3 regions of the Arthrobacter sp. FX8 genome follow, and region 1 is predicted to be linked to each of the others. Evidence: riboswitches for the same ligand, from Rfam matches in the RefSeq annotation. Region 1 holds a riboswitch; each other region holds the start of a gene.
The links. A riboswitch is a leader RNA that binds a small molecule or an ion and turns the genes downstream of it on or off. The one in region 1 is predicted to bind thiamine pyrophosphate.
Positions count from the first base shown of each region.

Region 2: it holds a riboswitch for thiamine pyrophosphate, as region 1 does, so the genes downstream of both, thiO (glycine oxidase ThiO) here and thiD (bifunctional hydroxymethylpyrimidine kinase/phosphomethylpyrimidine kinase) in region 1, are expected to answer to the same signal.
Region 3: it holds a riboswitch for thiamine pyrophosphate, as region 1 does, so the genes downstream of both, OUO20_RS15770 (ECF transporter S component) here and thiD (bifunctional hydroxymethylpyrimidine kinase/phosphomethylpyrimidine kinase) in region 1, are expected to answer to the same signal.

Region 1 is NZ_CP113505.1:1,802,823-1,807,302, forward strand. Features, by position in the region: gene rplU (50S ribosomal protein L21) at 1-292, opposite strand, end outside; gene thiD (bifunctional hydroxymethylpyrimidine kinase/phosphomethylpyrimidine kinase) at 556-2,076, opposite strand; TPP riboswitch at 2,084-2,181, opposite strand; gene OUO20_RS08250 (ribonuclease E/G) at 2,331-4,480, opposite strand, start outside.
Region 2 is NZ_CP113505.1:2,240,385-2,244,864, reverse strand. Features, by position in the region: gene OUO20_RS10250 (RNB domain-containing ribonuclease) at 249-1,754, opposite strand; gene thiE (thiamine phosphate synthase) at 1,791-2,522, opposite strand; TPP riboswitch at 2,550-2,668, shown strand; gene thiO (glycine oxidase ThiO) at 2,662-3,963, shown strand; gene thiS (sulfur carrier protein ThiS) at 3,960-4,196, shown strand; gene OUO20_RS10230 (thiazole synthase) at 4,201-4,480, shown strand, end outside.
Region 3 is NZ_CP113505.1:3,367,312-3,371,791, forward strand. Features, by position in the region: partial or broken gene OUO20_RS15760 (energy-coupling factor transporter transmembrane component T family protein) at 1-202, opposite strand, end outside; gene OUO20_RS15765 (ABC transporter ATP-binding protein) at 199-1,749, opposite strand; gene OUO20_RS15770 (ECF transporter S component) at 1,749-2,372, opposite strand; TPP riboswitch at 2,439-2,579, opposite strand; gene OUO20_RS15775 (heme-degrading domain-containing protein) at 2,664-3,206, shown strand; gene OUO20_RS15780 (iron-containing redox enzyme family protein) at 3,367-4,419, shown strand; gene OUO20_RS15785 (CDGSH iron-sulfur domain-containing protein) at 4,475-4,480, shown strand, end outside.

The DNA.
Region 1 (4,480 bases):
TCTTGACCTTGGTCAGTTCCTGGCGGTGACCCTGGCGCTTCTTGTAGCCGGTCTTGTTCTTGAACTTCTGGATGACAATCTTAGGACCACGCAGGTCCTGGAGGATTTCAGCCGTAACAGTTACCTTGGCCAGGTCAGCGGCGGCGGAGGTGACCTTGTCACCATCAACCAGGAGCAGTGCGGGCAGCTCAATGGTGCTGCCGGCTCCACCGGCGACGCGGTTCAGGGTAACGAAGTCTCCAACGGAAACCTTCTCTTGGCGGCCGCCTGCGCGGACAATCGCGTACACCACTTGGGAACTCACTTCTCTCGACGTTTATTACAAAATTTGCGTGCGGAACCGACTTGCTAAAAGCTTGGTTTCTCGCTGTGCCTCAACGCCGTGGGGTCGTAACCCAAGTGTTGGCGTAAGCACCGAAGATCAAGAATACGCTAAATCCATCTTCGGCCGCAAATGAGGCTGGTTCAGGCGGGCCGGCTGTGGTAGTAACCACAGCCCGGCAGGAACCGCCGCAACCGTGCTCCACCATCATAGCCGGGCCCGGCCCGCGGGGGTCAGGAATGCAGCCTCGGCGCGTCGAAGAACTCCACTTCCAGGCGGCAGGACTGCTTGAACGCCGTCACCATCGCCGCCCTCTCATGGTCCGGCGCGGTCCGTCCGGCTGCATCCACGATGGCGATGGCTTTGCGGGTTGCTTCGGCGAAGCCCTCGTCGGCGTACGTCCGGAGCCAGGCCGCGTAGGCATGGCCGTCCGGTTCGCCCGAGGCCAGGAACCGGGCGTGGAGCTTCCCGCCGACTTCGGCGTAGAGCCAGAAGCAGGGAAGCACGGCGGCGGCGAGGACGGCATAGCTGCCCGACGCCGACGCTGCCGTGAGGTGGTCCACGTATGACTTGGTGACGGGGCCCAGGCCCTTCGGGGCCGGGCGGGTGCTGAGCCACGAGCGGTGGAGTTCCGATTCCACCTCAAGGCACTGCTGCGCGGATCCGGCCCAGAAAAGCTGCTCGGCCTCCGAGGGGGCCAGCGCGCTGGCCCGTGCCAGCACCCTGGAGTAGCCGTTCAGGTAGAGGGCATCCTGCGCCAGGTAGTAGGCAAAGTCCTTCTCCGGAAGGTCTCCGGACGCCAGGCCGTGGATGAAGTCCAGTGCGTAGATGTCCGCCAGGTCCTGTTGGGCTTCCGACCACAACCGGGCCGCGAAGCCGCCCTCCTCCAGGACCGGCCGCACGTGGTGGAAGTGGTGTACGGGGCCGTTCCCCTGGCCCACCTCCAATTGGCCGGAGTTCTCAAGTGCGCCGGCCAGCCAGGGCTTGACCGTTCGCAGTGATGCCTCCCAATTGCCCAAACGGGCCTGGACTGTTGCCATGGCAGAGGACAGGGAACAGCCCGTCCCGTGGCTGTTCCGCGTGGAAACCCGCTTCCCCTGCACTTCCACCACGTCCGGCCCCAGGAGGCCCGAAGTGTTGACCAGCGCATCCGGGCAGTCGAGGCCTGAAAGGTGGCCACCCTTGACCAGCACGGTGGCTCCGGTGGCTTCCGCCAGGCGCCTGCCCTGGTCCAGCGCGGTGTCCCAGTCCTTCGCCGGCTCCGTGCCCAGCAGCAGCGCGAGCTCGGGAAGGTTGGGGGTGATGAGGTGGGCAAGGGGCAGCAGTTCCCGGAGCGCGGCTTCGGCGGATTCTTTCAGCAGCCTGTCGCCGCTGGTGGCCACCATGACGGGGTCCAGGACCACGACGGCGGGACGGGCCTTTCCGAGCCACTGGCGGACAGTGCGGATCACCGACTCGTCGCCCAGCATGCCGATCTTGACGGCGTCGATGCTGATGTCGTCACTGACCGCGTCCAGCTGCTGGGCCAGGAAGCCGGCCGGCGGGACGTGGACGGACTGCACGCCCCGGGTGTTTTGCGCCGTGAGTGCCGTGATCGCGGCCATGCCGTATCCGCCATGGGCGGCAATGCTTTTGAGGTCCGCCTGGATCCCGGCCCCGCCGGACGGGTCGGAGCCTGCAATGGAGAGGACGCGCGGGACATCGCGGCCCCCAGGCAGCGCGGGGGCCACGCCGGACGCTGTGGGCAGGGGCATGGAGAGGGTCGAAGACAACAGACATCCCTTCGCCGGTACTAGCCGGACAGGTTCAACGGGTGTGGATCTCAGCCGGCCTTCTGCGCGGCACCCCGTGTCGGGTTCCAGAGTAGCCGCTGGGGCGTACCCGGCGGAAAGGTGACAGCACCCGCGCATGCAGGAAGTCCCCGCCCGTGGACTGTTCCCCCTGGATTCATGGGGGAACAGTCCGCACGACGGGGACTTCCTGGGTGGCGCGTTGGCTGCGCCCTGGCTTAGAGCTCCGAGGCGGGGACGCCGACGCCGAGGATGATCGGTTCCCCTGCCGGCTTGCCGGGCTCCGCCGCAGCGGGCTGTGCTTTGGCGGTGTCCGGGGCCTTGGCTGCGTGCGAGTGCCCCGCGCCTGTCGCCTGGACGTTCTCGTGGTGCTGGACAACGGTTTCATTTGCGGCACCCTGGGCACGGCTGGCAGCGCGGTGGCGCCGCGGCCTGCGTTGCCGGGACTGCTCCAGCGTGTGGTCGGAGTAGTCCTTTTCCGCCGGAGCTTCCACGGCGGCACGCGCCTCCGCTCCCCCGCCGGGCTGCTGTTCGGGCACCGACTGTTTGGGCGCTGACTGTTCGGCCGGCTTCACCGTGTCTGCGGCCTTGGCGGGCGCGTTCTCCACGGGGGAAGCCGGCTGGCCGAGGTGGGCAAAGGCTTCCGCGAGCCGGTCCAGCGTGAGGGCGGGCCTGGGATGCTGGTCCTCAGCGTGCTCCACGAAGGGAAGCGGGACTTCCTCGCCGCCGAAGGTCAGGACAGCTGCGGGGCGTGCCGGGCCATCGGCGTCGTGCTTCTCTTCAATAGGGGCCTGCGCAGGCTCGGCGGACGGTGCCTGCCGGGTGGCTGCCACCTCATCGTCATGCAGGTGGGCCGCATGGGCGGCAGCCGCGATGTTCGCCAGGGCAAGCCGGGTGGCCTCTGCCTTTGCGTGCCGCTCTGCGTCTGTGGGGTCCGGAAGGACGGTGTGGACGTGGACAGCAGGCGCCGGGGCAGCCTCGGGCTGCTGGCCGCCGCGTCCCCGCCGCCGTTTGCGCTCGGGACGGACTCCGGGCTGGCCGCCATCGGCCCGCTGCCCTTCGGGGCGGTGGGCTTCCCCGCGGGCTTCGGGGCGGCTGTCGGCGCGCTGGACGTGGTGCTCGGCCGCCACAATGTTGGCGCGGCGGTGCTCCACGGGATCGTCGTGCGTCACTACGCCCCGGCCGGCGCAGGCCTCACACTGCTCGCCGAAGACTTCCAGCAGGCCCGTCCCCATGCGCTTGCGGGTCATCTGGACCAGGCCCAGCGACGTGACCTCGGCAACCTGGTGCTTGGTCCGGTCGCGGCCCAGGCATTCCACCAGGCGGCGCAGGACCAGGTCGCGGTTGGATTCGAGCACCATGTCGATGAAGTCGATCACGATGATGCCGCCGATGTCGCGCAGCCGCAGCTGGCGCACCACTTCCTCGGCAGCTTCCAGGTTGTTCTTGGTGACGGTTTCCTCGAGGTTGCCGCCGCTGCCGGTGAACTTGCCGGTGTTGACGTCCACCACGGTCATGGCCTCGGTGCGGTCGATGACCAGGGAGCCGCCGGAGGGCAGGAACACCTTCCGCTCAAGGGCCTTGTGGATCTGCTCGTCGATGCGCCAGGCGGAGAAGATGTCCTGGTCCTTGGTCCACTTCTCGAGGCGGCCCACCAGGTCCGGCGCCACGTACGTGACGTAGGCCTCGATGGTGTCCCAGGCCTCCTCACCGGAGACGATCAGTTTGGAGAAGTCCTCGTTGAAGACGTCCCGGACCACCTTGATGGTCAGGTCCGGTTCGCCGTACAGCAGCTCCGGGGCCAGGATCTTGGTGGACTGGGACTGGCTTTCGATGCCTTCCCACTGGGCGCGCAGGCGGTTGATGTCGTGCGTCAGTTCCTCTTCCGAGGCACCTTCCGCGGCGGTCCGGACGATGACGCCGGCGTGCTCGGGCAGGCGGTCCTTGAGGATGCGCTTGAGGCGGTTGCGTTCGACGTCGGGCAGCTTGCGGGAGATGCCGGTCATGGAGCCGCCGGGCACGTAGACCAGGTAGCGGCCGGGAAGGGAGATCTGGCTGGTCAGCCGGGCGCCCTTGTGGCCGACGGGATCCTTGGTCACCTGGACCAGGACGGTGTCGCCGGATTTGAGCGCGTTCTCGATGCGGCGCTGCTTGCCTTCGAGGTTGACGGCTTCCCAGTTGACCTCACCGGCGTACAGCACGGCGTTGCGGCCACGCCCGATGTCCACGAACGCAGCTTCCATTGACGGCAGCACGTTCTGGACCTTGCCCAGGTAGACGTTGCCGATGAGCGAGTCCTGCTGGGTCTTGGATACGAAATGCTCGGCCAGGACACCGTCTTCAAGGACGGCGATCTGGATTCTGTCGT
Region 2 (4,480 bases), 440 kb from region 1:
TCAACGGGCCGGCCAGGACTGGCCGTTCCGGAGCACGCTCAGGCGCGCAAGCGATTCCAGTGGAAGCCGATCGCGGGCTATCTAATGCTGGCACTGGTGACCAACGGGCAAATCTCAAGATCGCGTAGGGGCGGGCTTGTTGGTTTCAAATCAAGGAAATCAACGACCGGGCATCCATTTCTACCCTCTCAGTCTAGCTGCAAGGTCGCAGAAACACGTTTCGGCCCGCCTGCCGCGGCCGCCGCCGCTTACGGGATCAGCTCGAAATGGATCTCGCGGGTGGTGATGTCCGAGGAAACCAGCCGGACCCGGACCTTGGTACCCGACTCCAGCTCGCCGGCGCACCGGGCAGTGACCGCGGGCTCGGCAATCTGGATGATGCCCGAACTTCCGGTGCCGTTTCCGTTCTTCCCGTTGCCGTTTTTCACCGTCCCGGTCCCGTTTCCATTCCCGTTTCCGTTTTGCGGCCGGGAGCCGGAAATCACGATCGCATCGAACTCCTGCCCGATGTGGTTCAGCAGCAGCGCGGCCTCAACGGTGTCCAGGGCCAGTCGTTCCATCCTGGACGCGAGCTGGTCCGATCCGGCCATGATGCCCGGCAGGAGCGGCAGGGCTTCCCGCGCCCAGTCCGGAACATCCCCGCCATTGCTGAGGGCCTCGCAGATCACCAGCACAAAGCGGTCCACCAGGCGGCGGAGCGGCGCGGTGGTGTGGGCATAGGCCGCGCCGATGGCAGACTGCACGCCGTCCTCGGGGACCGTTCCGTCAAAGGCGGTATAGGAGGCGCCCCGGAACAGCATGCCGGCGGAATGCATGATGGCCAGCTGGCGGGGATCGGTGGGATCCAGGGAACGCAGGTATTCGCCGTAGCTGACTTCACCGTCCCAGGGCCTGCCCAGCACCTCGGTCTGCAGCCGGAAATGCTTCAGCGACCGTTCGTCCGGGGCGGGCATGGTGCGCAGGATTCCCACCTTGCCCTCCAGCATGAGCTGCGCGGCGGCCATCCCGGTCATCAGGGAAATCTGCGCGTTCCAGTCCTCCACGGGAAGCTGCGGTACGGCAGCAATGCGGTAGCCGCCGTCGGGCAGCTGGACAATTTCCTGCTCGGGCATGTTGAGGCTGGCCCCGCCGCGTTCCCGCTCCAGGGCCACCCGCTTCAGGCCCACCTCGCGGAGGAGCCGCAGCACCGGCGAGGCCGTCCCGGCGTCGAGGTCTTCCTGCGCACCCTTGTAGCTGAGCTTGTCGCGGCTGCGGACCCGCGCCCGCCTGACGCCCACCGACACAACCGTTGCGTCGCCGTCGAGCGTGAAGTCCCATACGAAAGCCGAACAATCCTGGCCCGGCAGCAGGCTTCCTGCCCCCTCGCTGATCACTTCCGGGTGCAGCGGAATCCGGCCGTCCGGAGCGTAGAACGTCTGGCCGCGGCGCCGGGTCTCGGCGTCCAGGGGACCTCCCGGCGCAACAAACGCCGGCACATCGGCGATCGCGTACATTACCCGGTAGCCGTTCCCGTCCGGTTCGATGAACACCGCCTGGTCCAGGTCCGTGGAGGAGGCCGGATCGATGGTCACGAACTGGACGGCGGTCAGGTCGTAGGACGGAAGCTTCAGCGCTGCCACAGCGGCCCGGGCATCCGCCACTGCCTCAGCCGGGTACGGTCCCGGCAGTTCAAGTTCGGTGCGCAGCAGGCCCAACGCCTCTTCCAGGGCGTTCCTGTGGTCATGGACGTTTGGAGCCAGCCGATGATGTGACACAAAAGTCAGCGTAGCTCCAAGTCCGCCGATATGGCATCAGGCGGCGGCGTCCAATGCGTCGAGGAGGGAGGCGGCAGCGGCGGCGGGATCGGAGGCCTCGGTGATGGCGCGCACCACCACGATCCTGCGCGCACCGGCTTCCGCCACCTGGTGGACGTTTCCGTGGTCAATGCCGCCAATGGCGAACCAGGGCACGGGGTCCGCCGCCTGCCGTGAGGCCTCGGCGGCATACTTCACCAGGTCAGTGCCCACGGCGGACCTGCCGGGTTTGGTGGGGGTTGCCCAGACCGGACCCACGCAGAAGTAGTCCAGCCCGGCTGGTCCGGCAGTTGCTGCCAGGGCGGCGTCCACCTGCCCGGTGGTGTGGCTGGAGAGCCCGATGGCGGCGTTGCCGTTGACCAGCGTGCGCGCCGCCGCCAGCGGCAGGTCCTTCTGGCCGATGTGGAACACCGGTGCCCCGGAGAGGACGGCGATGTCCGCACGGTCATTGACCGCCCACAGCTTTCCGTGCCGTACCGCGGATTCCTTCAGCACCGCCAGGAGGTCCAGTTCCTCGGCCGCCTCGATGGTCTTGTCGCGCAGCTGGATGATGTCCACGCCACCGGCGAACGCGGCGTCAACGAACTCCGCGAAGTCGCCGCGGTCCCGGCGCGCATCGGTGCAGAGGTACAGGCGGGCTGCCTTCAGGGCGTCGTTGTCCCGTGAATTGACGACTTCGGTGGCTGGAGCGTGGTGGCCGGCGGGAAAGGATGGGGTGGACACATTCATGCGTGCAAGCCTAGTTCCTCTAAACTGGGCTGGTACTGCGGGAGCCCGCGGCGGCTGTCACAAAGCGCCGGGCTGAGAGGGCGTCAGAGCCGACCGCTTGACCTGATCCGGTTAATGCCGGCGTAGGGAAGGAACCCACATGCGTACCCCCTTCACCCATCACCCCGGGTCCGCCCGCAGCTCCATTCCCTCCACCCTCCGGGCCGACGTTGCCGTCATCGGCGGGGGAGTGGTGGGGCACGGCATTGCCTGGGAGGCGCAGCGTTCCGGGCGCTCGGTGGTCCTCATTGATGACGCGCCCGGTACCGGCGCCAGCTGGGCGGCGGCCGGCATGCTGGCTCCCGTCAGCGAACTGCATTACCAGGAGGAAGAGCTCCTGGAACTGATGCTTGACGCATCATCGCGCTGGCCCGGGTTCGCCGCCGGGCTGGGCAGGGCAACGGGCGCGGATTCCGGATACCTGACGACGCCGACCCTCGCCGTGGGTGCCGACGCGGCCGACCGCCGGGCGCTGATGGACCTGCGCACAGTCCAGCAGGCCAACGGGCTGGCGGTGGAACCCCTGACCGTGCGGGAGGCCCGGAAGCGTGAGCCGCTGCTCAGCCCGGCCATTGCGTGCGCACTTGATACCCCGGCGGACCACCAGGTGGATCCCCGGCGCCTGGTGGCCGCCTTGCGGCTGGCCCTGGCCGGCGCGGCGCAGGAGCAGCCCCAGCTGGCGGTTGCCGGGGCAGTGGAAGGTTTTGCCGTGCCGGAGCGGGCAGCCGGGCTGCTGTGGGAGGGCGGAACGGTTTCCGGGGTCCGCCTGGCCGGCGGCGGCACGGTGCTGGCAACGGAGACCGTGGTGGCCAATGGCCTGCAGGCGGGGGCGCTTGACGGCCTGCCGGACGGCCTTGAGCTGCCGCTGCGGCCCGTGCACGGGGATATCCTGCGCCTTGCCGTTCCCCGCCACCTTCAGCCCTTGGTGACGTCAACGGTGCGCGGCCTGGTCCACGGCATCCCCGTGTACATCGTTCCCAGGCAGGACGGGACCGTGGTGATCGGAGCTACGCAGCGGGAGGACGCCCTCTCCGATGCCGTGAGTGCCGGCGGCGTCTACCAGCTGCTGCGGGATGCGCAGGCTCTGGTGCCCGCCGTCGCTGAACTCGAACTCCTGGAATGCACCGCCCGCGCCCGCCCCGGTACCCCTGACAACGCGCCGCTCCTGGGCCGGGTGCCGGCCGCTCCGGGCGCCGGGGGAGGACAGGCCGGGCACGTCCCCGGACTCATCATCGCCACCGGGTTCTTCCGGCACGGAGTCCTGCTCACTCCCGCCGCGGCGGCCATCTGCAGGGAACTGCTGGACGGCAGGGCCGATCCCCGCTGGGGACCCTTCAGCCCGGACCGGTTTTCCAGGCCGGCAACGGCAGCAACAAGCCCCCACATCAAGGAGACTGCGTGAACATCACCCTTAACGGAAACCCGCACACGGTGGCCGACGGAGCTTCGATCACCACGCTGGTCAGCGAGGTCACCGGACGCCCGCTGGCGGACAACGGACAGGCGACCGACGGCGGGAAACTCGGCGTCGCCGTCGCGCACAATGCCCATGTGGTGCCGCGCAGCCAATGGTTCGCCACCGCGCTCGCCGACGGCGACGACATCGAACTTGTTACAGCAGTACAGGGAGGCTGACGCCATGACCGAAACCAGCACCATCAACCCTGCAGGAAACGCCGGTGCCGGCGACGCCCTGGTGATCGACGGCGTCGAGCTGGGTTCCAGGCTCATCATGGGCACCGGGGGAGCGCCCAGCCTCGATGGCCTGGGCGCGGCGCTCCTTGCCTCCGGCACCGCACTGACCACCGTGGCCATGCGGCGCTACTCCACGGCTGAAACCGGCTCGCTGTTCCAGCTGCTGGTGGATCACGGAATCCGGGTCCTGCCCAATACGGCCGGCTGCTTCACGGCCAGGGACG
Region 3 (4,480 bases), 1.6 Mb from region 1:
AGCCGCGCTGCCACAGCAGGGACAGGGTGAGCCCGGCCAGGGGAAAGAGCAGAAGCTCAAAGACCAGGGCCACGGACGCCGAAACCCAGTCGATGGACAGCGCCAGGACGGCGGTGATCAGCAGGACGGCAGCGAACTTGCTTAGTGGATTGGCGCGGACCAGGAGGGCATGGTTGCCGCCCAGGGTGAGTTGCTGCCTCATGGCGCCACCGCTTCCGCCGCGGCCATCCGCAGTTCGGCCCCGCCCAAGGCCTGGGTGAATTCGGCGTCATGGGTCACGGACACCACGGCAGTGCCGGCATCCAGGAGCTCGGACAGGAAGGACGCCAGCTCGGCCCAGGTGTTGGCGTCCTGCCCGAACGTGGGTTCATCCAGGACCAGGACCTGCGGGCTGGCGGCAAGGACGGTGGCCACGGACAGCCGCCGCTTCTCGCCACCGGAGAGCGTGTAGGGGTTGGCGTCCACCAGCGCGGTGAGCCGCAGCCGCTCCAGCAGTTCGTCCACCCGATCCCCGCCGTGGCCCAGGTGCCGGGGGCCGAACAGCAGTTCGTCAAGCACCTTGCCGGTCACGAACTGGTGCTCCGGCTCCTGGAACACCGTCCCCACTCGGGAAATCAGCTGATCCGCCTTCCACCGGTACGGGTCAATGCCGGCACCGCGGCTCAGGTCCATGGTGGCGGAGACCTTTCCGGACACCGGTTCCAGCAGCCCTGCCAGGGTCAGGGCGAAAGTGGACTTACCGGCGCCGTTGGGACCCGTCACGGCGAGCGCCTGCCCGGCGCGCACCTGCGCGGCCAGGCCTTCCTGGACCGGCGACGGCGGGATCTTCCTTAAGCCCTTGCGTCGGGGACGTTCGCGGGAGACTGCCAACTGTTCGGCTGCGAGCAGGAGGTTTCCCGTGCCGGGGGCCGGGACCACCGCCCGGGCACGGGTTGCCGGGACGTAGCCGGGGACCCACACACCGGCGGCGGCCAGCATGGCCCGCGCCTCCGTGAGCACCCGGTCCGGCGGCCCGTCCAGGAGTACGGCAGGATCCGCGGCGGAGCCCGGCTGCAGGACCACGATCCGGTCCACCAGGTCCTTCCACACGGACACCCGGTGCTCCACCACCACCAGCGTGGCCCCGGTCTTGTCCAGGCACCGCGCCACGGCATCGCGGACCTCCAGCACGCCGTCCGGGTCCAGGTTGGCGGTTGGCTCATCCAGGAGGATCAGGCCCGGGCGCATGGCCAGGATGCCGGCCAGCGCCAGGCGCTGCTTTTGCCCGCCGGACAGGGCCGACGTCGGGTGGTCCAGCGGCAGGTGGGACAGTCCGACGTCGGCAAGCGCCTCGTGCACGCGCGCCCAGATTGCTTCCCGTGGGACGGCAAGGTTTTCGGCACCGAAGGCGACGTCGTCCCCCACCCGCGACAGGACCACCTGCGTCTCGGGGTCCTGCTGCATAAGTCCGGCGCGCCCGCGCTGGGCGCGGGGCACGGCGCCGTCAACCAGCAGCGAACCCGACTCGTCGGCGTCCCCCGCCTCGCCGCCGTCGTCGTTGATGTCCCCCAGCACCCCTGCGAGCGCGTGCAGGAGCGTGGACTTCCCGGCACCCGAGGGGCCGAGCAGGAGCACCCGCTCCCCCGGGCTGATGTCCAGGTCAAGCGCATGGACGGCAGGCTTGGCCCTGCCGGCGTGCCGCCACCCCCAGCCCCGGGCTGTGACGGCGGCAGGGCGGACGGTGCCGCCGTCACGCTGGGCTGGTGCCATCAGGAGAAGACAGGCTCCGTGGCGGCCTTGCGCGAAGCGAAGGAGCTCAGCACGCCCGTACGCGCCAGGCCGCGCGTGGCCAGCCAGGACAGGGCGCCGGCGAGAATGGCGCCGGAGAGGGTGGTCAGCACGATGTACGCCAGCTTGTCCGCACCGGAGTAGGCGATGTTCCAGCCCCACGGTGCGAACGAGTCATTCAGTCCGCAGAAGAATCCAGCCGCGGCGCCTGCCAGCAGGGAGACGGGCAGGTTGAACTTGCGGTAGACGAAGATGGCGAAGATGATTTCCGCGCCGAGGCCCTGGATGAAGCCGGAGAAGAGGACCGAGGCACCGTACTGGGAACCCATGAGGAGTTCCCCGGTGGCGGCCACGGTTTCACAGAACAGGGCGGCCCCGGGCTTGCGGATGATCAGCATTCCCAGCACGCCGGGAATCATCCAGCCGCCCGCCAGCAGCCCGGTCAGGGGCGGGTAGGCGGCATTCATGGGGGCAGAAAGCGCGGCTGCTCCCTGGTCCCACGCCCAGAAAATGACGCCGCCCGCAATGGCCACCAGCGCGGCGACCACGATGTCCACGACGCGCCAGGACTTACTGGTGGTCTTCTTGATTGCTGCAGTACTCATGTGATCCTCCTGGGAAACAGGAGGGGAAAGTGGACCCGGCTGACGGCTGTTGCCGTGCAGCCGCGGCACTTTGAGAACTCGACTCCCTTGCGCCGGTACTAACCGGATCAGGTTCGAGGGTCTGCGGCTGTCCGCACTCTCAGCGCCCACCTGCGGTGCCCGGCTTGTGCCAGGATGTCCGACGGCGGCGCTCCCCTGTCGTTATTAGTGGTGCTTTTGGATGGGTAAGGCTTTTGAACTGCCCTTCCGGGCGTGGTCAAGTTTACACCTGGCGGGGGTAGATTGAGGGCCATGAGCGCCATTCCACCGGATGTGACCGGATTCGATCCTGATTCCGCCGACGCCCAGCTGGAGGGGTCGCTGGAAGCGTCGATCGCCCGCATCGAGGCGGAGGTCCGGGAGCTCCAGTTCCCCGGCTTTTCGCTGGATGACGCGTTGAACCTGGGCCTGCTCCTGGTGGAGCTGGGCAAGGAGCGGTCCCTTCCCATAGCCATCGACATCACCAAGGGCGAGCAGGTCCTGTTCCACGTCGCGCTCCCGGGCGCCACGCCGGACAACGGGCACTGGATCCGCGCCAAGCAGCGCACTGCCGCCCGGTACGAGGTGCCGTCGCTTTTGGTGGGGCTGCGGGGCCGGCTGGGCGGCGGCCGGATCGAGGACAACGCCTGGTTCGACCAATCCCGGTATGCAGCCCATGGCGGCGCCTTTCCGATCTACGTCACCGGCGTGGGCGCCGTGGCCACGGTCGCCGTCTCCGGGTTGCCGCAGCTGCAGGACCATGACCTGGTGGTTGAGGCGCTGCGCGACATCCTGGGGTCGTCGCTGCGGGATTAGGCGCCGGTTGACCTGCAGCCAACAGGAAGCCTGCTTAGCTTTTATTAGTAATCATGCTTACTATATTGGTTCGCGGGTTTCGAGGAGGACAGGGCATGGGAGTCACCATGGGCGGTCCCGCGTTCGTTCCCGTCACCAGCGCGGCAGACCAAGGAGCACCATGAGAATCCCGGAATCCAGAGGCCCCCTCAGCAACGCCCTGTTCGCACTCCTTGCGCAGGCTCCGGCCGAAGCCGGGACGGGGCTGGACGGGCTGTACCACCTGGCGGCAGGGCAGGTGGCCGGCACTAGTGACATCATCGGCGACGAGGACATCCAGCTGGCCCTCTTCTGCCTCTACGAGCTCCACTATTCCGGCCTGGCCGGCGTCTCCGACGACTGGGAGTGGGAGCCGGCGTTAATCCGGGTCCGGCAGCTGGTCGAGGCACCGTTTGAGGCAGCCCTCCGTGCCGCCGCGCACCGGGCCGCCGCAGACTTCGAACTGCCTGCCGGTGCCCTGACCAGCGACCAGGTAGCCGACGTCCTGTTCGGCCTCGCAGCCACGGACACCGGGCCCAGCGTCTCCCGCTACGTCGCCAGGAAGGCGGGCCTGGACCAGCTCCGGGAGTTCCTGATCCACAAGTCCATGTACCAGCTGAAGGAAGCCGACCCGCACACGTGGGCCATTCCGCGGCTCAGCGGACGGCCCAAGGCGGCCCTGGTGGAAATCCAGGCGGATGAATACGGCGGCGGCCGCCCCGAGCGCATGCACAGCGCGCTGTTCGCCCGGACCATGCGCGGTTTGGGCCTCGACGTCAGCTACGGCGCGTACGTGGATGCCGTCCCCGCCGTCTCCCTCGCGTCCGTCAACCTCATGTCGCTGTGCGGCCTGAACCGGCGGCTCCGGGGTGCCATCACCGGCCACCTGGCGATCTACGAGATGACCTCCTCCCAGCCCAACCGGTTCTACGGCAACGGATTCCGCCGGCACGGGTTCGGCGCGGACGTCACCCACTACTTCGATGAGCATGTGGAGGCCGACGCCGTCCACGAGCAGATCGCAGGCCGGGACCTCGCCGGCGGCCTCGTCGAAGCCGAACCGGAACTCCTCGCGGACGTCCTGTTTGGGGCCACTGCCGCCATGGCCCTCGACGGCCGGCTGTCCGCCCATCTGATGTCCTCATGGGAAGCCGGGGCATCATCGCTGCGGGCGGCCGTGCCGGCGGCAGCATGACTAAGACGAAAGCGGTGCAGGCATGAAACCCGGACAGCACGGAACAGGATCGGACATGGAC